4 regions of the Paenibacillus sp. OK076 genome follow, and region 4 is predicted to be linked to each of the others. Evidence: riboswitches for the same ligand, from Rfam matches in the RefSeq annotation. Region 4 holds a riboswitch; each other region holds the start of a gene.
The links. Region 4 has a riboswitch for cyclic di-AMP ahead of BMY78_RS14405 (3D domain-containing protein). Riboswitches for the same ligand answer to the same signal wherever they lie in the genome.
Positions count from the first base shown of each region.

Region 1 (5,911 bases), 2.7 Mb from region 4:
TGGCATTTGCCCGCGCACTGGCTTCCCGGCCCGGATTATTGCTTCTGGATGAGCCGACAGAAGGCATCCAGCCTTCCATCGTAGAGGATATCCGGCAGGTCATTTTGCAAATTAAGGCAAAGGGTGAAATCTCCATTTTGCTGGTGGAACAAAGCATTGATTTTGTACGCGGTGCTGCAGATTATATCTATGTAATGGACAAAGGGGCAATTGCACTGCAAGGAACACCGCGAGAGCTGGATATGTCGCAGTTTGAGCACCACCTGTCTGTGTAGCTTGGGTTCTTGGTGTAGGGTGAGTTCAGGAACGTTTGTCCAGAATGTTGGAGTATTTGGGATATAGTCTTCGGATGCAATCCGGGCAGATATCATGGGTAAATTCGGCATGAGTGTGCTTCTCCAAATAACTCTCAACAGAGTTCCAGCTGTCCTGTTCATCCTTAATTTGTTTGCAGACAGCGCAGATGGGAAGTAGTCCGCGCAAAGTACGCACTTCAGACAGGGCCTTCTTCAATTGGCGTTCTGTCTGTTTCTGTTCGGTCACATCCGTGTGTGCAATCAATGCGAGATCAGACAGCAGGGATGGGTCGGCCTGAATCAATGGGGTGAGTTCCAGGCGGAACCACCGCTGTTCGTTGTTGATAGTCCGAACGGAGATGTCGTATGTATAACTGTCTTTAAAAGGTGCAGTGATACGTTTTAACTCCTGAACAATTTTCGCATTCTTTGCTTTCTCCTCGCGGAATGTCCACCCCTCTACAAGGTGAAGGTAATGAGGTGGTTCAGGTGCTGTTCTTGAGGGGCCTGCTACGCTTGGGTTGGGAAGAAGTTGCCCGAGTCCGTGTTGCCAAGCGGTGTTGCAGCTTCGAATAATCCAGTTGTGGTCGACGATGATAAGCTGGTGCTGCATGGACTGGAACGATAATCTCTCCAGATCGGATATTAAGTATCTCATGAAATGAGCTCCTCCTTGGCAGAAATCTTATCTTAAATCATCTGGAATTTCCAAAATGTCAGCGACCTGGTTCCTGAACCGGGTTGCTTTACGCGTGCCGTGAATGAGATTGGACAGACGGTATGGCGGAATGCCATACTGTTCGCAAAATGTCTTTTGGTCGACCTGGAGTTCGGTTAGTCGTCGTTTGATGGCCCATCCGAAAGGAGTCACAGGTTTCTTTTTGTTCAAAAGGGTTCACCCCTCGTTGGAATGTAGTGTTCAGCTGGTTATTCTTGGTGTAAAGTATATAGATATGCGAGCTGTATGTTTTATTATATACGTATTTGCGTCATCTAACAATTAAAAAAGACGGAAATAAGTGTATTTTAATATGAAAAATGGCGTAAATACGTTAAATAGACAAAATAATTGACATAGAAAACACGCCAGCAATGAGGTTGCGGCGTGTTTTTTATATATTTTACTGCGTGAGGACGCGGGTATGAAGGGGAGGGGGTAGATTAGGCTCGGTAGGCGTGAAGCCCTGCTCCAAGCATGTGAAAGCTTGGGAACAACGTTTTCATGGACATTGAGGTTGGTTGTACCAGTCCATCGGCAGCGGAGGCGCTGACGGTATGCCATTCATGTTCCAGGTCTGCGGCCAGGCGAACCAGCAGGTCCTGGATTGTATCGGTATGAAGAGGAATTACTTTGGAGGCTTCGGTTATGCAGGCACTCATGGCTGAATGCAGATAACCAAGGACCGCCTCCTCGACAGGGATTTCGAGGTGGTGGTTAATCCAGGCGTGAACAGTGGAGAGGCAGCCGACGGATTCATACTTAGCCAGGGTGTGTTCGAGGTGGCTAAAATCAATCCAGGGGTGGAGTGCACGAGCTAGCTTAATCAGTCGTTTGCCCATTGTGGTCGCATGTTCTCTAAGATTGACTGGGGTGCGCTGGACATGGACGAGCTTGTCGATGAGGGCTGTACGCCACGCGTCATTGTGATCTGCGGCGGTGTATATGCCTTTAATCGCCATGCCTTCCAGACGCACGATGCTGGGATGCAATTGGCAGCGCATGAATGATTCGAGATCTTCAGCACTACGAATGGTACCTTCCGCGATATGGGCATCCATTCCGAAGGAATGGGTGAAGCCTCCGACCTGGATAGAGGAATCAAGCAGTTTGACGTAATCGAGCAGCTTATTCCCACGGTTCACAATCTTTCGCCTCCTACGTTCGTTAAATGTTATGTTAAATAACATTTATACTCCTTTTTGGTTCGTTTTATGTTTGTAAATCCGAATTATATGATATATATATTCACATAAATATCCGCTTTTTGTCAATAGTTTCTTGGTTATTTAAGTATAAAATCTATTTAATGTTATTTTATATAACTTTATAAGTTATGTTCTACTGAGAGAATATGAAGAGTGGTCATAAAGAAAGTAGAGTGATCAGCCTAATCGGATATACAAACGAGATCAAATTTAATCATATGCACTTCGTAGGAGAAAATGACGAGATTATACGATTTATGGGAGGAAAAGCGCAGTTAAAATAATATTAATAAAAATGCTTTACTTTTAAACATGAACCGGGTATAATCAATTCTGTTGCCGATTATTTACGACATGCGGTCGTGGTGGAATGGCAGACACGCTATCTTGAGGGGGTAGTGGGTATATACCCGTGGAGGTTCGAGTCCTCTCGACCGCATCATAAGAACGATTAAGAAGAAGCTTCCCGTATGGGGAGCTTCTTTTTTTGTGTTTTTTACAGTAACCGGGTCCGAAAAAAAAGGTCATCCGATTCCCCTGAATGCATGCTCATGCTGTCTGCCGGGGTGGGATGGCCTTTACTTGTTATTTAAGCAATGCTTTGATGTCTGCTTCAATTTTATCAGGTGTTGTTTTGGGAGCATACCGCTTCACAACACGACCGTTCTGATCCACAAGGAACTTGGTGAAGTTCCATTTGATGGCTTTGGAGCCGAGTACGCCCGGTGCTTCTTTGGTAAGATGCTGGAATAGAGGGTGAGCGCTTGAACCATTCACATCAATTTTCTCAAACATCGGGAAGCTGACACCATAGTTCATCTGGCAGAACTCAGCAATATCGTCAGAGGAGCCCTTTTCCTGTGCAAACTGGTTGCTTGGAAAACCAAGAACTTCAAATGGGGAGTCTTTAAACTTGTCCTGAAGTTCTTGCAGACCTTTGAATTGAGGTGTAAGGCCGCATTGGCTTGCTGTATTTACGATAAGCAGTACTTTGTCACGATAGTTGGACATTTCAACTTCCTGACCGCGAAGGGTGTTTACTTTGTAGTCGTAGACTGACATGAAAATCGCCTCCATCTCATTTTCTTATATCCTCTATTATATTGATTGCAATTAAATATTGCAAAATTTATATTGCTTTTTTAACTCCATTTCAAGCTGTCGTGTATGATCTGTGACTGATTTGCTACCTTATTTTCGCTAGAGAGAGAATTAGAGAGCTTTGAAGAGATGGGTAGAGAATGGATGTGTTGTAAGCGCTATTATTGATGTGAAATGGCAAAAATCCGTCGATTCGGTGATCTGCGCAGACTTTACACCAATATGGCACGGGTGTATGATTCATATCGTAATTCCAATTTAAATTAAATTTTACATGAAAAACGAAACAAACGATAATATCGCTCTGATTATGATGATATAAGAACGATGTTTTAATCGCTGAGTTTCCATTCATTCATGGGTGGGAAACGGGGGAACCAACAGGATGAACTGTCCAGGACAGTGGGCATCCATGGGGTGAATTTTCCGGTGACAGCCGGAAATAGGGCGACTCTCGCGCCCGAATCCGTCAGCTAACCTCGTAAGCGTTAAAGGGAGAGGCAACAAGCCGTACGCTGGTTCATAGTGTCTTTTTGCTATGGATTATTGAAGAAGCGTCCGGGAGGCCTTGGTCCCCCACGCTTCTTTTTTGTTGTCTTTTCACGCCAAGGGAGGAACGAATGATGGATAAAGAGATGATCTTAGTGACTGCTCCAAATGAAGCAGGACGTAAATTTATCAAATTGCTGATGTACAAAAAAATGCCGTTTGCCGTTCTGACTAACAGTGCAGGGGAAGAGCGCAGGCTCCGGAGAATCGGTGTAGAGCATGTCATTCGCATGAACACGGCTGCAGCTCAGAAATGGTTTTTGCCGCAAGGCAGTGTCGGCAATGTTTTTATTTTTGAAAATAGCCTAAACCTAACCTGTCGATATTTGCAGATCTGCCGATCCTGGACATCCAAGTCCCTGTGTGTGATTACCGAACAAAGTCATCCCAAAGGGATCTATCGGGGAATGGGAGCAGACCGTATTGTATATTCCTTGAACGGGGAAGTTGGATTTCTGCTTAATGGCTAATGGCTAGTGGCTCGTACTATTCCTGTGATTGATCCAGTGTCAGCTGCCTGTTATAATTGAAATCATGAATAAAACGGATTCTTGAGGAGACTCATGCATGATGGTGGGTCTTCTTTTTTATGGTTTGGGAAATAGGGATAATTTCCTGTGGCTAACGAGGAGGAATAGGCGTGCCGGATGTACGTGGAATACAATGGTTGTTCTTTGATGTGGGGGATACGCTCGTGGACGAATGGGAGCCGGTAGATGATATTATCGGTCAGTTCGTTCGTGAAGCTTGTGCGCTTGGTTATCAGGTGGAGATGCAGACGGTGCGAGACATATTTGCGGCCTCCTACCGAAATTACGAGCAATGGCCGATGAAATTGGCTATTCGTACTCTGATCAGCGATGAGGGGCACCGGGAACAGATACAGGAGAAGCTGAAGTTCCGCAAAGAGCTTGAGCGACCCTTCCCGTCAGCCGACGCTGTTCTTCAGACGTTGTCGCAGCACTATAAGATTGGTATCATTGCCAATCAGAGCCCGGGGACGGAAAATCGACTGAATAGCTACGGCTTGCGCAAGTATGTGGATGTGCTGGCCTGTTCGGCTGAAGAAGGAGTGTCCAAGCCTGATCCTGAATTGTATGCTGTAGCGTTGAAACAGGCGGGATGTAAACCCGAGGAAGCGGTCATGATCGGCGACAGGATCGATAATGATATTATTCCAGCTAAGAAGCTGGGCATGCACACGATCCGGATTTTGCAGGGTTATGGCAGGTTCCAGCCGGAGCTTGCGGATGCAGAACGTCCAGACTGGACGATTAAATCACTGGAGGAGCTTCTTCCATTGTTGATGGTAACTCCGAATTCGGACAACTAAATGAAGTGCGGCTTTTAAGATCCGATTAGTATGGATTAGGCTGCTGCTTAAACATATAAAAGGAAAGGCTGATCGTCTCAAGGGATACGTTTCTTGAGTTGATCAGCCTTTTTGAGTTAGACAAAATACGGCGTAGTTCCATGTAACCTAGAATAACATAATAGTCTGGATAATTAGATACACATTCAGGACAACGATAACTCCAGCAATGATCCAGGAGGTAATTTTGAGCCACAGCTTGTTGGCAAAAGCCCCCATGCTTTTTTTGTCGCTCGTAAACATCACCAGTGGAATGACGGCAAAGGGCAGCTGCAGTGACAGCACAACCTGGCTCAGAATCAGCAGTTCCTCTGTTCCGTGCTCTCCGGCAATGGCTGTTACGATGACGGCCGGGATGATTGCAATCAGACGTGTTACCAGTCGACGAAGCCACGCCGGAATACGAATGTTCAGGAAGCCTTCCATTACAATCTGTCCGGACAACGTGCCGGTGAGTGTTGAGTTCTGGCCTGAAGCCAGCAGGGCTACACCGAACAGAATACTTGCAATGGTGGTACCCAGAAGTGGTGTCAACAGATGGTAAGCATCTGTAATTTCCGCGACCTGAGTCATGCCTACACTATGGAACACGGAAGCTGACAGAATCAGGATGGCTGCATTGATAAACAGGGCCAGCGTTAAAGCGATGGTTGAATCCATAGTGGTA
Region 1 is NZ_FOCH01000001.1:616,907-622,817, forward strand. It holds gene urtE (urea ABC transporter ATP-binding subunit UrtE) at 1-275, shown strand, start outside; gene BMY78_RS02645 (nitrogen regulation protein NR(II)) at 301-954, opposite strand; gene BMY78_RS02650 (hypothetical protein) at 982-1,185, opposite strand; gene BMY78_RS02655 (urease accessory protein UreF) at 1,458-2,204, opposite strand; tRNA gene BMY78_RS02660 (tRNA-Leu) at 2,579-2,661, shown strand; gene BMY78_RS02665 (glutathione peroxidase) at 2,808-3,284, opposite strand; cyclic di-AMP (ydaO/yuaA leader) riboswitch at 3,651-3,826, shown strand; gene BMY78_RS02670 (HAD family hydrolase) at 3,944-4,342, shown strand; gene BMY78_RS02675 (HAD family hydrolase) at 4,513-5,205, shown strand; gene BMY78_RS02680 (Nramp family divalent metal transporter) at 5,353-5,911, opposite strand, start outside.
Region 1: linked by a shared signal. The riboswitch ahead of BMY78_RS02670 (HAD family hydrolase) and the one ahead of BMY78_RS14405 (3D domain-containing protein) in region 4 are both predicted to bind cyclic di-AMP.

Region 2 (5,911 bases), on a different contig from region 4:
GCTGGAAGAGGCGGATACGGTAAAAAGCCTGACTGCAGCCGCAGCGGTGCTGCTGCAGCTGGAGATCCCGCTGCCTGCGGTCACCCGCGCCGCCCAACTGGCGGCTGAAGGCAGCGCATTGGTGGTGCTCAACCCGGCGCCTGCCGTGCCGGGTCTGCCCCAGGAGCTCCTGCGGTGCGTCGACGTCGTCACGCCGAACCGCAGCGAGCTCGCCCTGCTCACCGGCCGGGATGATCTCCGGCCGGAAGACGTGGATGCGGCGGTCGTAGAACTCGCCGCATCCCTCGGGGCCGCTGTCGTCACGACGCTCGGCCCCGAGGGGGCTGTATACGCGGCGGCGCCTGGCGGCCGCGTACAGGCAGGGCGTGCCGGCGCGTGCCGTGCGCGCGGCTACGCCGTAAGCGCCGTCGATACGACCGGCGCTGGCGATTGCTTCAACGGCGCGCTGGCGGTAGCCCTTGCGCGCGGAGAGACGCTGGACGCAGCAGTTGGCTTCGCCATGGGCGCGGCTGCGCTGTCCGTGACGAAGCTCGGCGCCCAGTCCGGGATGCCGTTCGCACGTGAAGTGGAGGCTTTCCTGGCTGAGCAGCAGGCAAAGACGCCGTAAAGTATGATGCTTTGCTTAGAACGAGTCATAGACAGCTGTATCGGGATCGCTTATGCAGCCGGATAGCCATGGCTCGTATGTTTCTTACTGGAGCATCCTACGCATTGAACACATGAATATGACCAAGAGGCTCTTACTCTCCCGACAGGGGGAATAAGAGCCTCTTCTTCTTATGAACAGTTGATCAATTCAGCGACCACTGGAATACGATCGACTACGTGGTGCATCCAGAGCGATGATGGCTTGGAGCATGCGTGAGAGCGAAAGGACGGTTGGGGTCCCTCGCTTTAACACGCGTGTAATCTGAATCCTATGATTCGCTGCCTTAGTCTTCTAGCCTTACTTCTTCTCCGCCAGCCACATCGCAATATTCGCGATTTCTTCATCCTTCAGCTTGTCTTTGAACGAAGGCATACCGCCGCTTTTACCTTTGACAATCGTGGTATAAATCTTCTCCACATCGTCCTGGCTACCAATCTTCTGCAGACTAGGGCCCATACCCCCTTGAAGCTGATCACCGTGGCAGGTAATACAGTTTGCTTTGACCAGTGCCTCAGCCTGTCCTGCATCCATTGTAACTTGTGGCATCGTCGGTTTCGCTTCTTCTGCAACTTCCTCTTTCCCTGGAAGCGTAAACATTAGTACAATAGCTAAAGCGCACGCTGCAAAAAATACCCCGCTCATGATCCATTTGTGCATCCCTTATGTCCCCTCCAGAATGAAAGATCATCTAACTTGAAACTATCCATATCATTATAACGGAACCTGTAGTGACATCATAGCATTTTGTGGTAATTTTTTGAACTAATCACATAACCGGGGACTTTTTAGGGTGATTTTATGCACTATTTATTCGCGTGGACCTTCATAGACCATACAGTAAAAAGGTTTCAAACCGCTCGGTGTCTGTCGTTCGTATGTATCCTTCGTAACAAATCCGGCTTTGAGATAGACGCGAATGGCCCGGTCATTCCAGGTCAGAACTTCCAGATCAATTTCGTTTGCAGGGTTCCGGCGAATGGCTTCCTGCACAATGGCCAAGACAAAAGCCTTCCCTTGCCCATGGCCACATCGATCGGGGTGCATGCCAAGCCCAATGCGGGTGACACCTTCAAGCGGGAAGTATTGAGCGAAACCGCAAATCTGCTCATCCTCTCCCAGCACCACCGCATATTGTTCCTTCCGTAGCTGGGGATCGCCGAATTCTACTTCAAGTGCTTTCATTTGCTCCCAGGGCAGCCAGCTATAAATATTATAAGGCGGGTCATACTGCCAATCGCAGATGAGCTCCGCATGTTCTTCTTGCATGGGCACAACGTGAAACGTCACAGGGGCTTCATCCATACAAAACTGCACGCTCCTCTCATTGTGAACAAGCGATAATGATTTTGATTTGTCCATATCTATATCTATATCCATATGTCATTCCATATCTAAGCTTGTTTTCACTCTACAAAAGAGGCGTTCATTTGGCAAGTCCTCGTTTTAGAAAAAAAAGTGAAACAAAAGTTCCGGTAATTTCGTTTATATTATAGTAGGATGGGTAAAAACATGATAAGAGCACGGACGAAGCAATGAAAATAGCTCTAAAAAACTTAAACTTAGGTTTGATCGCTATCCCGAATGCTTTGAAGGAAACGAAGCACAAAAAAACCGCCGGATCCATTCCTGCGGAGAATGTACCAGACGGTTCTATTATGCTTCGTTACAGTAGTTTTATTGTTCCAGCATGACGTTGCTCAGCTTGTCCCTAGTCGATGGCCAATGTCTCATATGCATCCGTGCTCATAATGCGTTTAGCGCCAACATAGCGGTTAGCCCAGTAGCTTTCACTTAATTCGCTGATGGTAACTCCTTTGGAAGAAGAGGAGTGTGCAAACTTTCCATCCCCTACAAAGATCCCTACGTGCGAGACCCCTTTACCCGTTGTATTGAAGAATACCAGATCACCTGGTCTCATTTCCATACGGGATACCGAATCACCCATGTCGAATTGTGAACTCGATTGGCGAGCCAGATCAATACCCAGCTTGTCGAATACATAACTTGTGAACCCAGAGCAGTCAAAGCCGTTAAGCGTTGTTCCTCCGCTTTTGTATGTAGTTCCCATTGCTGAATCAATGACTTGGTCCATTTTTGAATCTGCGAATGCGCTGCCTGCTCCAAGCGATAATGCAAATGTGAGGCTAAGTACAGCTGCGGTTAATTTCTTTTTAAACAAGAGATATACCCCTTCCAATGCCTGCGAGGTTAGCTTAAGGATTCGGTTGAAGGTCCCCTATGATCCCTCTGTTGCAAGATCAATTCACCCATAACTGGTTCCCCCGCTTCCCAGGTGCTAGGAATTTGGCTATGCTAGTTATGCACCTGCGAAATCAAGAAATGACGATTAAATTTTAAGTAGTTACAAATATGAAGGTAAAGATTACAAAGTTGTTACTAAAAACTCACTGCGATTATTGTAACAGAGGTATATCACTTTGGCAACGTTTAACAACAAAATTAGCAAAAAAAACCTCGACCTTTGACGGGGAAAGGTCGAGGTTTGCTTGTTTAAAGGCTTTTGATGAAAACAACTTTACATAGAGATGGTAACCATTTTTAACCGTGCACGTTAATCCTTGATCGAATTGGACTGCCATAACCGGAAATGGGCGCATATTTTCCATAGGCTTAGCAAGCACCGGGCAAGTGGATACGTCTGTTGTAGTATAAGACCAGTTAAACCCGTTAGTAACCATGAAGCTGAAGTAAAGGCACCAAAGACCAGCAGATGAAGGCCGCCCAGCATGACAGCGATGCCGATCAGAGTGATGACCTGGCGTAGTGCAATCCATAGAGCTTGAAACGTACCACGCGCTCCGCCTTCCCCATCAGGAGCTGAGATACCAAACTGCATGTAGAGCAGGATATGATGGATAACCCACCCGTATACAATCCAACCAGCAACATAGGGAATACCAGGCAAGAGCAGATGGAGGGAATGAAAACCTTCCATAAAGATAGAATAGAGCTTTGGTGCGAGCCAATAAGCAGGCAGCAGCAGCAAAAGGGTACGAATGGTGTAAAGCAACAGCATCGGTTTCCACAAATTTTTGATGCCACGAATGAATGGAATGCGCTCTTCCGAATGATTATAATGCTGGAGCGAGTAGAGCAGCCCTGCCTGAATGAGGGGGCTAATCAGCATCCGTAGCAGCAGCATAGCCCCTAAAATCCATAAATAGCGATGGACCTCCGGATTCGTTGTCAGGCCGAGTTGGCTCTCCATTTTGAATAAAATTGTACTGAGTTCCCCTGCATCAGGGTCAGGATAACGCAGGAGCAGCGGGACCACAGCTGACTGAACCATTCGATAAAGAAAGTATCCCCATACTAATTGATAGAGAAATAAAAGTGCTGCAATGAACATATGCTGACGGACGAGAAACCAGCCTTCACGTATTTTCGCTTTCACTGTATCCACCTCACCATGACAGACTTCCGAATATGGCTTCTATAAGTTTGGTTGCACTCATGCTCCAGCGGGATTTGGTTGGCTCATCCAGTCCGGCTTTCAGAAAATTGTTCATATGATGGTTCTCCAGCACAATGGTGTACAGCGGATCAGTCATAGCCCAGGAAACAGGGGAAGTATAGGTCAGTTTGTAGGTAATGCGCTCCTCGCTGCCATCCCATTCTTTCGTCATGGTTTTCCCGTCTTCGAACATAATTCGAACAGGCACCTTCTTATATTCACTGCCTTTTTTCTGGACTGTTACAGACGACTCGTACAACGTTTGACCGTCTTTCAGGATAGGATTGATGGTGATCTTCTCCACTGCAAAGTCAGCCATGCCATCTCCATATACATATTGATTAAAATAATCGGTCCAGGATGTACGGGTCACTTGCTCCACGACCTTTTGAAAATCAGACGAAGTAGGGTGTTTGAAACGGTATTTCTTTACATAGGTCGAGAGAATACGCTCCATCGTTTTGGCACCAACCTGTTGTTCTATTCCGAGTAAAACAAGCTTGCCTCGTGTGTATACGTTCGCTGCATATTGATTCTGGGAATCAAACTTCCAGGAGTTCTGTGTCAGTGGAGCCGGAGAAGTAATGAGACCTGATTGTACAGGCAGATTCGGGATAAGTCCGTATTCCTGTTCCATCACTTTGTCTTCTGCATAGGAGGTGAATCCTTCGTCCAGCCAAGCCTCTTCGAATTCATTACTCGCAACCATGCCGTAAAAATACTGATGCCCAATCTCATGCACAACCGTGCGTTCCAGATCGTAACCAGGTGTAGAATCGTCCGCACCGAAGGCGGTGACCAAGGTAGGGTATTCCATTCCTCCTGCGCCGTTCCCCGATTTGGGCGGGACAACAATGGACAATGTGGAATACGGATAAGGGCCAAACCACTTGCTATAGTTGGATAGCGCCGCTTTGGCGGCGTAGAAATAACGTTCCTTCAGATCCTCATGAGCAGGGTCGAGATACAGCTTGATTCGAACACCTGGCACATTGGGAGCAGAGAAGGGTTCTTCCGCATAAACAAAATCAGGAGAGGCTGACCAGGCAAAATCATGCACATCATCGGCATAGAACTGATATATTTTTTCGCCGTTCTTCACAACCGCTTGCTGGGTTGGGAATCCAGTAGCAGCTACTTTGTATGTTTCCGGTACCCGAATACGCACACTATAGATACCGAAATCGGCGTAAAACTCTGAATTACCGTGATACTGATGCAGATTCCAGCCTTCGTTCGTTCGACCTCGTGTGCCTACTGGCTCATATACGCTAAGTTTAGGGAACCACTGACCAGCCATAACGAAATGATCTGCCGTTCCCATGCGGGCAAAAATTTGCGGTAGCTTGACCTCAAATTGGGTGTGAAGCGTGATGCTTTCACCGCCTTTAACGGGTTTGGGCAGCCGTACCTTAATGAGAGTAGTATCTTTCATGTTTCCATCATCCGGTTGCACATACTGCATCCGATGCATGAGAGAAAGCCCGTCCTCTGTTTTCATTTCTTTGATCTGCATGGAACCATAACCGTTCGTGGGCATGACATCACCGCGAAGCTTTCCCCCGGATTCTTGCATAAAAGTGGTGTCAGCAGAAGAGAAGGCATTGGGATACATGTGAAAATAAAGCTCACTGACGGTTTTCTTACCTGGATGTGTCCAGGTTATCGTCTGAGTTCCTCGCAGTACATTCCCGTCTACCAGCTTCACATCCATGTGATATTCCACTACGCGGTTGCTGAACACTTCAGCGGTAGGTGTCTGTATACTTTCCGGAGATGTTTGGGTT
Region 2 is NZ_FOCH01000011.1:27,385-33,295, reverse strand. It holds gene rbsK (ribokinase) at 1-607, shown strand, start outside; gene BMY78_RS31730 (c-type cytochrome) at 947-1,306, opposite strand; gene BMY78_RS31725 (GNAT family N-acetyltransferase) at 1,457-1,951, opposite strand; gene BMY78_RS31720 (C40 family peptidase) at 2,358-2,828, opposite strand; cyclic di-AMP (ydaO/yuaA leader) riboswitch at 2,832-2,969, opposite strand; gene BMY78_RS31715 (hypothetical protein) at 3,222-4,064, opposite strand; gene BMY78_RS31710 (M1 family metallopeptidase) at 4,075-5,911, opposite strand, start outside.
Region 2: linked by a shared signal. The riboswitch ahead of BMY78_RS31720 (C40 family peptidase) and the one ahead of BMY78_RS14405 (3D domain-containing protein) in region 4 are both predicted to bind cyclic di-AMP.

Region 3 (5,911 bases), 1.9 Mb from region 4:
TGGATTCCTCTTCCTCTGAACGTATATTCAAAAGAATCACCATTCGTCTCGGTATACTGCACATCATCTTTATAGTCGCCCATACCTCGCCCCGTGCTGCGGGACCATGAGCCATTGTATTTTATGGCCGGATCGTCGTTATTGATCAGGACATAACGAAGGCCCGTTGTATCTCTGATTTGAACAGCAAGAGTTTGCGGATCACCAGCGCTGAAATTGACAACAAAGTCGGTTGTTCCTACAGGCAGTTGGGTGAGATATTCTTTCTTGATGTTCAGTTTGTCATCGACCACCGTGTAGTCGTCTTCACTGAGCATTACTCCGTCATTTTCAATGCCAGTTAGTGTATTTCCGTTCAATGTGAGCGTGACAGTAATGTCCTTCTGTTGTTCTGTTGCCTTGTCAAAGTCAGCAGAAGCCGGACTAATGGTGCTGTTATGATCTCCTGTAGGAATTTCCCTTGTTACTCTAAGCGCATCCAGCAGCATATACTGGCCCGATTGTTTGACGACTTTCAAGGTATGCGAACCGTTAGTCAAACCAGCAGCGCTATACAGTACCTGTTGCACTTCTCGTTCATCACTGGTATAAGCGCTAACCGTTTCAGGCGTTCCATCGTCGAGTGTGACTATCATGTCTCCCTGTTCTTGATCCTTCTCCGTAAGCAGGTCAATGCCTGTGCCCGTGAAGGTATATTCAAAATAATCGCCGTCATTCTCAGTAAAATGTACATCTTCCTTGTAATCCCCGAAATTTCTCCCGGAACTTGAACTCCATGAACCCGTGTATTGAATATTGCTGTCATCATCATTAATGTACACCACATCGGTAACAGCAGCCGCATCAACGGAAGCAGGATTTGCTACATTTTCTGCGTTCGCGATTAGGTCATCACCGGCTTCCAAGTCAGCTCCTTGCTGCGTATTCATATTGGCTGGACCAGTGGTCGTTGAGGAATCCGTAATGGCGATGCTCAGATCCTGTCTGCCATCGATTTGCTCCTTGCCTCCATTACGCTTCCAATCCCCACTATAGCGCATGCCCGTATCATCATCATTAACGGCTGATGTGCCGCTCAGTGCGGTTACCTTAAGCATCCGGGAAGCATGGGGTTCCAGTACGCCGCCACTGAATTCATGATTAAAATTCCCCAGTTCGGAATGGCTCCAGAGATCACGGACCGAAGCCGGACCTTCGAGGCCAATATCACTCCATTTCACTTTGACCTCGGCACTCCGATTGCCCAGATTGAACAGAGCTACGTTGTACGTACCATCTCCGTTATTCGCATACCATACCTGCTGTTTGGTGTCCATGGAAACGGGATGAGCTGGACGTCCGGCCTGATTGACCGCAATGACCTCATCATTCGTCAGAAGCTCCAGCCCATAGCTGTCAAGCCTGGTCAGATCATTACCTGTATAAAGCGGTGCTGAAGAGATTGCCCAGAACGTCGTCGCGGTCTTCCGCTCGTCTCTGGTCAGACCATCCATCGAGCCATTCCCGACATTCAGGGAGTCAAAATCGTTCCAGCCTCCAGGACCTGCATCACGCCACCAGATGGCTGCTATGGGGAATAAGCGTGAAATACTCGACCATTCTGTTAACCCCTTACTACTGTCGTAGGCTTCAACATCCCAATCGATCCTCCAGCCGTTCGCATACTTTTTCCAGAAGTCCACGTAATTATGGTCAAGCGCCCAGGAAAGCTCAAACCAGATATTATTTCTGTCCAGGGCTTTGGACCATGCCTCTACATCACCGCGTGCATCCCGGCTCAGGTTATTAATCCCTGATCCTGGCGTCACACTGTCGAATTTGACAAAGTTGATGCCCCACTCGCCAAGAAGATCCGCGATGGAGTCAATGTACTTCTGTGAGCAAGGGTTTGTAAAATCAATTTTGTAAGTGTACGAATCCCAAGCATCCATAACAACGAGCGGCTTTACCGCAATATCCTGCATACGACATGCCCCACCCGTTCCATACACCTCAAGATTTTTTTCATAAGCGGTGATTGATAATCCCGGAATGAGATAGATCCCGATCTTCTGTCCGTTATTATGGACATAATCGATGACCTCCTGAAATCCATTTGGATAAAGAACAGTACTCGGAATAGGACGGCCGTATTCATCTTCATCACCGTTCCAGCCTGCATCAATATTAATGTATTCATATCCATGGGCTTGCAGCTTCTCGCGCATGGCATCCGACTGCTTCTTAATACTCTCGGCCGACGTCCAGTTACCCGCCCCGTCATATACCTGCATGCTGTAACTGCTCCAACCCATATACGGCTTCTGGGCCAGACTCTTATCTGCTGCTTGTGCCACATTGCCGCCTGTCGTTCCCATAATCCCGAACTGCACCACCGCAATCATGAATACCATGAAACACATTGCCATCCTTTTTCCGATTCGTTTCAAATTATCCCTACCCCCTCTGAATTTGGTCATTCAAATCCCTGTTGATAGCGCTTCCATACGAGAAGAGAATAGTAGATGAAGGATGCTCAGGATAGGTACATTTCGGTATTTTACGTACATTAAACCTGAAATACAGGGGCAAACCGTCACATAACGAACACTTTTCCATTTTTGGATAAATAAACAAAGATCAACTTCTTCTTTGCTCAAGTTGAAGGAATAGTTGAAAAAACATTCAGGATGAGCAACCGCTCTGATCCGTAAACAGATAAAAAAGGTTCCTAGAGTGGCAGCAATGCCATTCTAGGAACCTTTCTTCGTGTTGCACATGATGCGGTCGAGAGGACTCGAACCTCCACGGGGGTTAGCCCACACGGACCTGAACCGTGCGCGTCTGCCAATTCCGCCACGACCGCGTATATCTTATCTCCGAGAAATTATATCGCGGCGACAATAAATAATATATCATGTGCAGGTAATTAGTGTCAACAAAAAATTATCCTCTTCTCATGTGTAAAGCATTTTATAAATTAGATCTTGGAGGGCCAGTTGCCGTACCAGGCATACCCACCTCTTCTTTCCTTATCGATATCGCTGAGTTTGTATTTCACAACCCCATCACGTCCTACGAAGATTGGTTTATCCGTTCCAATTTCATAGAAACGTGCCCAAATTGGCGCTGCACCTGAATCTGCAATGAGTTGGCTGTCTCCGTTTTCTCTGACATACTTGTAACCAGTAATTTTAACTTTGTTGAACCAGGCTTCTGCCGCTTTGATGGAGGCAGTAATTTTGGAGTTAGCCGGTCTAGTTTTTAAAAACTTCACAATTGTACTGCTCTCTCCAGCACTCAGAGAAGGCACTTCATAAATCCTAGCGCCTGCAGGTTTAAGGGTACTGGAATCATGCTGCTGCCCCCATGCAGTCAGTTTACCGTTCGCTACAACCTGTGTATTGAGAATAGCCTCTACACCTTTGGCAACTGATTTTTTACTACGATCTGCAAGAGAGCTGTCGATGAATGAGAAATCTCCTTTACGTGCACCTACTTCATCCAGCATGTACATGACATTAATCATGGCATCGTCGTTGAAGGTGATGTGCTTGTGATAACCGGAGCTTTGGTATACCTGTGGCCAACCCCCATTGGAGTACTGCATATTCAGCAAAAAGTTGATTCCTTTGATGGCAGCAGCCGAATAACGCGGATCATTCGTCTTTTTGAATTCCTTGGCTAATCTTCTAATTTCTGAGTATGTAGCTTTGTTATCAATCGTAGATTTGGCCCACTCACCACTTGTTTCTTTGTAATCCTTCTTCCATCCCCCGTCTGGATGTTGATTCTTCAAAATGTCCGAGATACTTGCTGTCGTTCCAGAGGCGTCTGCAGCAGAGACCTTAGCAGCAGGCTGAAATACCATTCCGACAACGGAGAAAACCATTGTACATGCCATAACCAAAGATGCAAACCTTGTTTTTGCCTTCAACATAGATTAGAAACACTCCTCAATTCATTTTCTGCAAACTGCTCCCCTGCTAATCTATCCCCCTTATATTTGTTTTAAAATCAAACTATTTCTTTTAATACAATAAATGGAATATACAAAAAGAATTCTATGCAAAAATATGAATTTTGTCAATATTTGCAACAACATGTAACAAATTCTTTGGACAACCTATAATTATCGTCTAATTGGATGTGAGAAAGCCAATAAATTGTCCAATTTCTCTCCTTCTGAAACAGTAGTTACTTTTTTGTCATTTATTAGAACCCATCATTCGAGTTATTTCTACATAAAAAGCGATAATTCCGTTAACATTGAGATGATAAGAAGGGTTCAAGATCGGTTTGACATTTTCGCATTTATGCAATATAGTTTCAAAAGGTTACAAAAACTTAATTATTCATTTGCCGAGTTTCATGTTTGAAAACGGGGGAACCATTTTGGGTGAATTATTCTTATACATAGGAAATATAGGGAACCTTCTACCGAACCCTTAGCTAACTCCGTAGGCATCGAAGGGAGAACAACAATTTTGAAAAAGCTTATCATTTCTATTTTTGGAGCAGCAGTTCTATTTACATCCGGTGCAGCAAGCACAGAGGCAAGCAGTATTAACACCGTCGTTAACAACATGACAGGCATTCCTTACAAATGGGGCGGCACGACACTCGCCGGGTTTGATTGCTCTGGATTTATGAGATATATTTTCAACAAATATAGCATTGAATTACCACGTACTTCCCAGCAGCAAGCGAAGGCCGGAACACCGGTATCCAAAGCTAATCTGCGTACAGGTGACCTGGTATTCTTTAATACGATGGGCAATGGCATTTCTCATACAGGAGTATATATCGGGGGCGGACAGTTCGCTCATGCTTCCAGCAGTAAGGGTGTCAGCATCACCCAATTATCCAATCCATATTTCAATGATCGTTATGTAACAGCACGCCGGGTAACAGGTCAGTTTATGTATAACAAAATGCTGGGCAAAATATAAGTTTGATTGGAAATAGCGCAAAGAGGAGGCTCCGGGTGAATCCGGGACCTCCTCTTTGTTTTGGGACTTTTGTTTACAAATCCGCTGTGCTGTAGACTTCTATACTTAATGTAGAGCCTTCTGTACTCTCATTGCACCTTGAGACAACGCATGGCCTCCGCCTACGGCTCCAGCCACAGCAACCGTCTCCATAATCTCCTGATCGGTCGCTCCTTTGGCACGCGCCTCTTCCACATGGTAAAACGTACATACCTCATTGTTTGCAAACAAACCAATGCCCAGCGCTATCAGCTGTTTGGTCTTGGCATCAATCGCCCCTGCCTGAAAACATTCTCCAGTGAACTCATGATAAGACTTCACCACAGCTGGCAGCACGTCGCTTAATTCACCAATCTGATCTTTATAGGCATGAACCTTATCATTCATTAATGTCATGGTTACCGCACATCCTCTCGGCTGATATGTTACAAGCTCTCACTGTACCTATCTTTTCACCCGAGAGGTGCAATTATGCCAAAACACCCATGGTAAATGAACCTAAAAACACACGTCCTATTCTTCGAGCGGACTCTTACGTGGCTCGCTGAACAACTGATACTGATATTTCCGGTCCAGCTTGACCACACGACGATTCTGACGGCGAATGAGCACCTGCTCCCCGTCCCAGGCAACCACAATGCCTGTCACATCATTGGACTGAATCTCGTCCCGTACTACCCTTACTTTTTCACCCGATAAACGCAGTGCATCCAATTCTGCATCACTGATCATATTCATGGCGCCTACTTTCCCAAAAAAATTATTTACAAAAAGAGACCTAAATGAAAAGTCATTTAGGTCTCACGTGACTGTATTGGACTGTCATGTCATTCGAAAGTATGTCCCGACTGAAAGTTACCGCTGCGCGTGCTCTTTGCTGTCGTTCTTCTCAAACCAAAAATCAAGCACTTTGGCGGACATCACACGTTCTTCAAGGTACT
Region 3 is NZ_FOCH01000001.1:1,327,614-1,333,524, reverse strand. It holds gene BMY78_RS06185 (X2-like carbohydrate binding domain-containing protein) at 1-2,429, opposite strand, end outside; tRNA gene BMY78_RS06180 (tRNA-Leu) at 2,762-2,845, opposite strand; gene pelA (pectate lyase) at 2,960-3,919, opposite strand; cyclic di-AMP (ydaO/yuaA leader) riboswitch at 4,330-4,461, shown strand; gene BMY78_RS06170 (C40 family peptidase) at 4,467-4,931, shown strand; gene BMY78_RS06165 (carboxymuconolactone decarboxylase family protein) at 5,037-5,366, opposite strand; gene BMY78_RS06160 (hypothetical protein) at 5,484-5,702, opposite strand; gene BMY78_RS06155 (hypothetical protein) at 5,826-5,911, opposite strand, start outside.
Region 3: linked by a shared signal. The riboswitch ahead of BMY78_RS06170 (C40 family peptidase) and the one ahead of BMY78_RS14405 (3D domain-containing protein) in region 4 are both predicted to bind cyclic di-AMP.

Region 4 (5,911 bases):
TTAACTACGGTTGCACCTGTTGCGTCGGCAACGGGAACTACAGGCAATTCAGGCAGTAAAAAGCTGGTGCTCGGTACAAGTGCCGATTTTGCACCATATGAATTCCATAAAGTGATTGATGGTAAAGACCAAATCGTCGGATTTGATATTTCGATTGCTAAAGAAATTGCTGCGGATCTAGGCGCAGAGCTTGTAATAGAGGATATGGGTTTTGACGGACTTCTTCCTGCGTTACAGAGTGGTCGTGTGGATATGGTCATCTCTGGAATGACGCCAACGGATGAGCGTAGACAAAGCATTGACTTCTCCGATACCTATTATAAATCCAAGCAAGTCATCATGATTCGCAATGCGGATAAAGATAAATATCCAACCATGGCTGATCTGGAAAATGAAAAAATTGGTGTCCAAAAGGGCTCCATTCAGGAAACGATTGGCCAGGGAATCCCCGGCGCAAAACTGACAGCACTTGATAAAATATCTGATATCGTACTGCAATTGCAGACCAATCGTGTAAATGCTGCAATCGTTGAGGATACGGTAGCTGCCGGTTACCTGGATGATGTGATTGGACTAGCTCCGGCTATTCCGGATGAAGAGCAGGCCGAAGCGGCAATCGGGATTCGTAAGGGCAATACGGAATTGCTGAATGCAGTGAACGGAACGCTCGAACGTCTGAAAAGCGAAAATAAAATCGATCAGATGGTCACTGAAGCAAGCCAGTTGATGGCAGACAAGGTGAAAAAAGATCAAAACATTTTTCAAGTGTTCTGGCAATACAAAAGCTTTTATGCAACAGGTGTGGGTTACACCCTATTACTGTCTGCACTCGGTGTAATATTCGGGGTAATTATCGGTTTGATCATCTGTCTGTTACGTCTGCATGACGTCTCAATTCTGCGTTGGATTGGAACAGCTTACGTTGAAGTTATTCGTGGTACACCAATGCTGGTTCAATTGATGATTATCTATTACGGGCTTGCCTTGACGTTCGGTATTACATTTTCGCCGCTTCAGGCGGGGATTATCACACTATCCATTAATAGTGGTGCCTATCTTGCGGAGATTTTCCGTGCTGGTATACAGGGTGTGGATCGCGGCCAACTGGAAGCAGCTCGTTCCCTAGGAATGGGCAGAGGTGCGGCCATGCGCTTCATCGTGCTCCCACAAGCGTTCAAAGCGGTGTTGCCGGCGATCGGTAATGAGTTCGTGACCATTATCAAGGAATCCTCCATTATCTCGGTTATCGGTATGGTGGACATTATGTACCAGGCAAGTGTGGTCAAAAATATTACGTATCAAGGGATGAATCCATTCCTGATTGCGGCAGCCATCTACTTTGTGCTGACGTTCATTTTGTCCAAACTGCTGGGTCGACTGGAAAGGAAGTTGGGTGCAAGTGATAGACGTTAGACAATTATATAAATCCTATGATAAGAACGAAGTGCTTAAAGGCATTAACGTAACGATTGGCAAAGGCGAGGTTGTCGTGGTCATCGGTCCGTCCGGATCGGGGAAAAGTACCTTTTTGCGTTGTCTGAACTTACTGGAGAAACCTACTTCCGGTGAGATTAACTTTGAGGGAGTTTCGATCACTGACCCGAAACACAACATTAATGCAACTCGTGAAAAAATGGGGATGGTATTCCAGCATTTCAATCTGTTTCCGCACAAAACGGTGCAGCAGAACATTACGATTGCTCCCATTAAAGTGAAGAAACAGCCTGCACATGAAGCGGAACAAATCTGTGCAGATTTGCTCAAGACGGTGGGCCTCTCTGACAAAAAAGACGCCTATCCAAATCAGCTGTCCGGTGGACAGAAACAACGGATAGCTATTGCAAGAGCGCTCGCGATGCAGCCACATGTCATGCTCTTTGACGAGCCAACGTCTGCACTGGACCCTGAAATGGTGGGTGAAGTCCTGGATGTTATGAAGCGGCTTGCAGAGGGCGGCATGACCATGGTAATTGTAACGCATGAGATGGGCTTCGCACGCGAAGTGGGTGACCGCATCCTGTTTATGGATGGCGGGGTAATTGTAGAAGAAGGAACGCCTGCTGAAGTGTTCGGTGAGCCCAAGCATGCACGTACACGTGACTTCCTTGCTAAAGTGCTCTAATACATCCAAGTTATTCAGGATGAAGATCAGGTTGAAATTGCAAAATGTATAATTCGGATGAGAATTTCATCCCCCTCATACATCCCTGTCGACGACACGTCGGCAGGGATTGTTTTGTTATGTAAGGATACGCACGGATTAACATAAAAAGTAACGTTTCTGTCATCAGCGATATAAGCTCAAATAGACATTTTTTGAAAAAAACCGCTTAGATTCAGCCATGATGTTGAAGTGAATTAGACGGATGGTAACATTTACTACGACTCTTGGTTACAAAATTGTGATATATTTGTTCCTGCCGAAACTTCCGGAGTTGGGAGTGCGGGGGATGTAACGTTGCAGAGTGTGCTTGGGGGAGAATCAATTGCACACGGCTTGGGGTGAATTAGGGCTACATATATTTGAATGTAATTGAACCTATAGGGTGGTTTCCTCCATCCGAATCCGACAACTAACTTCGCAGGCATAATGAGGGAGGAAGACCATGATTAACAAGAAACGTATAGCCAAAACAGCAACAGCTTTGCTGACAGCAGCAATGCTCATTCAGGCCGTTCCGGCTCATGCTGATTCAGTTCATGTGGCCAAAGAAGGGGATACCTTCTACACCTTATCCAAACAATATGGAGTTGGACTTAACGCTCTGATCAAAGCGAACAATGACATTTCAGCTTACAACATTTATGGTGGTTTGAAAATTACGATTCCTGGAAAAACAACGTACACAGCTTCTGCTGCAGAAGCTAAAACGGAGGCTAAAACGATCACTACTGCAAGTCTTGACGTTAATGCAGATAGTAAAGTTGTACAAGCCTGGGGAAAAACGTTTGATTACAGCAAAGCGGTCGATGTCAAAGCAACAGCATACTCCGCGGACGCTTCCGAAAATGGAGGATGGGGTGCTGTGGACTACTTCGGTAACCCGCTCGAATTGGGAACCATTGCAGTAGACCCAAGTATTATTCCATTGGGAACTAAGGTACTGGTAACAGGTCATACACACCCAGGACTGCCAAAACAGGCATTTGTCGCTACGGCTCGTGATGTAGGCAGCGCCATTAAAGGCCATAAGATCGATATCTTTATTCCTGGCAGCAAACAATCCGTGAGCACATTTGGTATTCAGGATGTTGAACTTTACATTTTGAAATAAAATTCAAATCGTAGCTGCACATCATCAGATGTGACTCCAACTAACTCTATTCTAACAGTAAAGGGTGTCCCTTAATCACGATAAAGTGATTGAAGGACACCCTTTTGAATATCCGACTTCTAGATTCTTTGACCTATTTGCCCTTTGGCAGTTCCAGCATTTCGTCCAAAGTCACCAGCTCGTACCCGCGGTTACGCAATTCCTCGATAACTTCAGGCAACGCCTCGATGGAACCACTCAGCTTCGATCCGACACCGCCTCCTGCATGCTGAAGAACAATGGAACCCGGTTTGACGGCGGACAGGATGTTTTTTTTGACTTCCTCTTTGGAGAGGCCCTTCCAGTCCAGGGAATCGACATTCCAGTTCACAATGCTGTAATGCTGTTTGGCTGCCCATTGCAGCTGCTGTTCGTTAATGTCGCCATAAGGTGGACGTATCATTTTGGGTGTGTACCCCACCAGATCCCGAATAATATCCCCGGTATGTAAGATTTGTTTGCGAAATGCATTCATGGTCAGCTTACTGAACTCCGGGTGATTGTAGCTGTGATTGCCAACAATATGCCCTTCCTTCACCATGCGTTTCACTAAATCCGGATGTTTCTCGGCGCGATGTCCCACAATGAAAAACGTAGCCCGCACCTTGTATTTCTTTAGAATATCCAACACCTTCGGGGTGAACCGTGGATCAGGTACGTCATCAAAAGTCAGTGCGACCTTTTTTGTCGAGGGGCCATTCGTTTTGAATGTATCCGCATATTTCTGTCGGAGCTGTCCCAGCGTCAGCTGCTCCTCTTCGGAAGAATCAGACTTCGAAGCAGGTTCGGTTTGCGGGCTTGAAGAAGCCCATAACTGAGCAGGAGCGTAACTTCCTCCCAGAAGAATGACCATGATGGATAACATGATGAGGCGTATACGCATGTTAGTGCCTCCTTTTCCCAAATTGCGTTCTCTTTGGTATGCCCGGGGCCATCCGTATTTATGCATGATGTGAGATGTTTCATTGCTGATTCAGAAAATCAAAGCCATAATTCCACCATATATATAGAAAAGGACAGGTGGAGCAGGATGAGTACATACGACTTAAATTCCGTTCGGTTACAGGTGATCGAAGCAGGAGAAGATAAGGTTTTTATAATAACTGGAGGCAGATCACACATTGGAGCAGTAGCGATATTTTATCCGGATCGTGAACGGGTGAGTGGAGCTACGGTGCATATTCCAGGACATAAAGAACAAGAACTGTGTGAAAGACTGGCACGTAAGGCTGCCCTGCATTTAAAGGTAACCGTCACTGTGATTATGGGGATTCACTTTGACGCCATTACGCGGATGCAGATTGATGAGATTGTGCAGACTGCAGAGAAGCTGCTTGATGAGGAGCTGTGCCAAACGGGTCGACTAATTCAATAGTTCGATGTAAGCAAAATAGGCTAAAATCGTTTTTTATGATTTTTTTTGTTAAAATTGAAACGAGTAGAACATTGCCACGTATGTATGATTATATACAAGGATGAACTATCGACTAGGAGGAATACCATAATGTCCATTTTCAAACGATTACGCGATTTAACAATGTCTAACATTAACTCTATTATTGACAAGGCAGAAGATCCGATCAAGATGACGGATCAATATATCCGGGATATGCAGGAAGATCTTGAAGATGCGGAGAAAGCTGTTGCTGCACAGATTGCCATTGAGAAGAAATTCAAGCAGCTGTTCGAAGAACAGGAAGCTCTCGTGAAGAAACGTGAGGAGCAAGCACATACAGCAGCACGTGCACAGAATATGGATTTGGCCCGTCGGGCACTGGAAGAGAAAAAAGTCGCTGAAGAGAAGATGGCTGAATACAAAACAAGCTATGATCAAAATAAAGCTTCTGCCGATAACCTTCGTGGCAAGCTGGACGAAATGCGTAAACAATTGACTCAAATGAAAAATAAACGCGAAACATTGGTTGCGCGCTACAACGCGGCAAAAGCTCAAACCGAAATCAACAAGGCGCTGAACGGATTTAGCTCCGACACTGCAAGTGCCGGCATGAAGCGTATGGAAGAAAAAATGATGCAGATGGAAGCTCAGGCTGAAGCCAGCAATGAGATGTCGTCCAAAGGTAAATCGCTGGACGATGAGTTTGAGAAGCTGGGCAAGGATCAGGCTGTCGAGGATGAACTGGCAGCATTGATGAAGCAATACGAAAATAAGAACTAAACCTTGTAAGCAAGCAGGGGCACTAGCGGAGGAGAGACCAGCGTTTCTCCTTCGCTTTTAATTGCGGTTCATGTTGAAATGTGGGGGCTATGTAAATGGATTTGAACATTTTGGCAATGCTGGTCTGGACGTTATCGGGTTCGGTTTTGCTGTTTGTCTTGATGTATGTGGATTCTTTGTTCACGAAGTATAAGGATTTTGCCGAAGTGAAGGCCGGCAATATGGCCGTTACGACACGTATGGTTATGAAGCTGTTTGCTCAGGGATACGTACTCGCCACCTCCATTTCGACAGCGGGTCATCTTGGAGAAGCGTTGCTTGTATCCGTTGTTTCCTTTGTCATTTTGCTGATTCTGGAGAGTGTGGTTCACTTTATGATTCGGAGATGGGCCAACCTGGATCTGGATACGGGAATACAGCA
Region 4 is NZ_FOCH01000001.1:3,270,975-3,276,885, reverse strand. It holds gene BMY78_RS14415 (ABC transporter substrate-binding protein/permease) at 1-1,413, shown strand, start outside; gene BMY78_RS14410 (amino acid ABC transporter ATP-binding protein) at 1,400-2,122, shown strand; cyclic di-AMP (ydaO/yuaA leader) riboswitch at 2,409-2,604, shown strand; gene BMY78_RS14405 (3D domain-containing protein) at 2,607-3,275, shown strand; gene BMY78_RS14400 (polysaccharide deacetylase family protein) at 3,409-4,197, opposite strand; gene BMY78_RS14395 (prenylated flavin chaperone LpdD) at 4,345-4,689, shown strand; gene BMY78_RS14390 (PspA/IM30 family protein) at 4,819-5,490, shown strand; gene BMY78_RS14385 (DUF350 domain-containing protein) at 5,586-5,911, shown strand, end outside.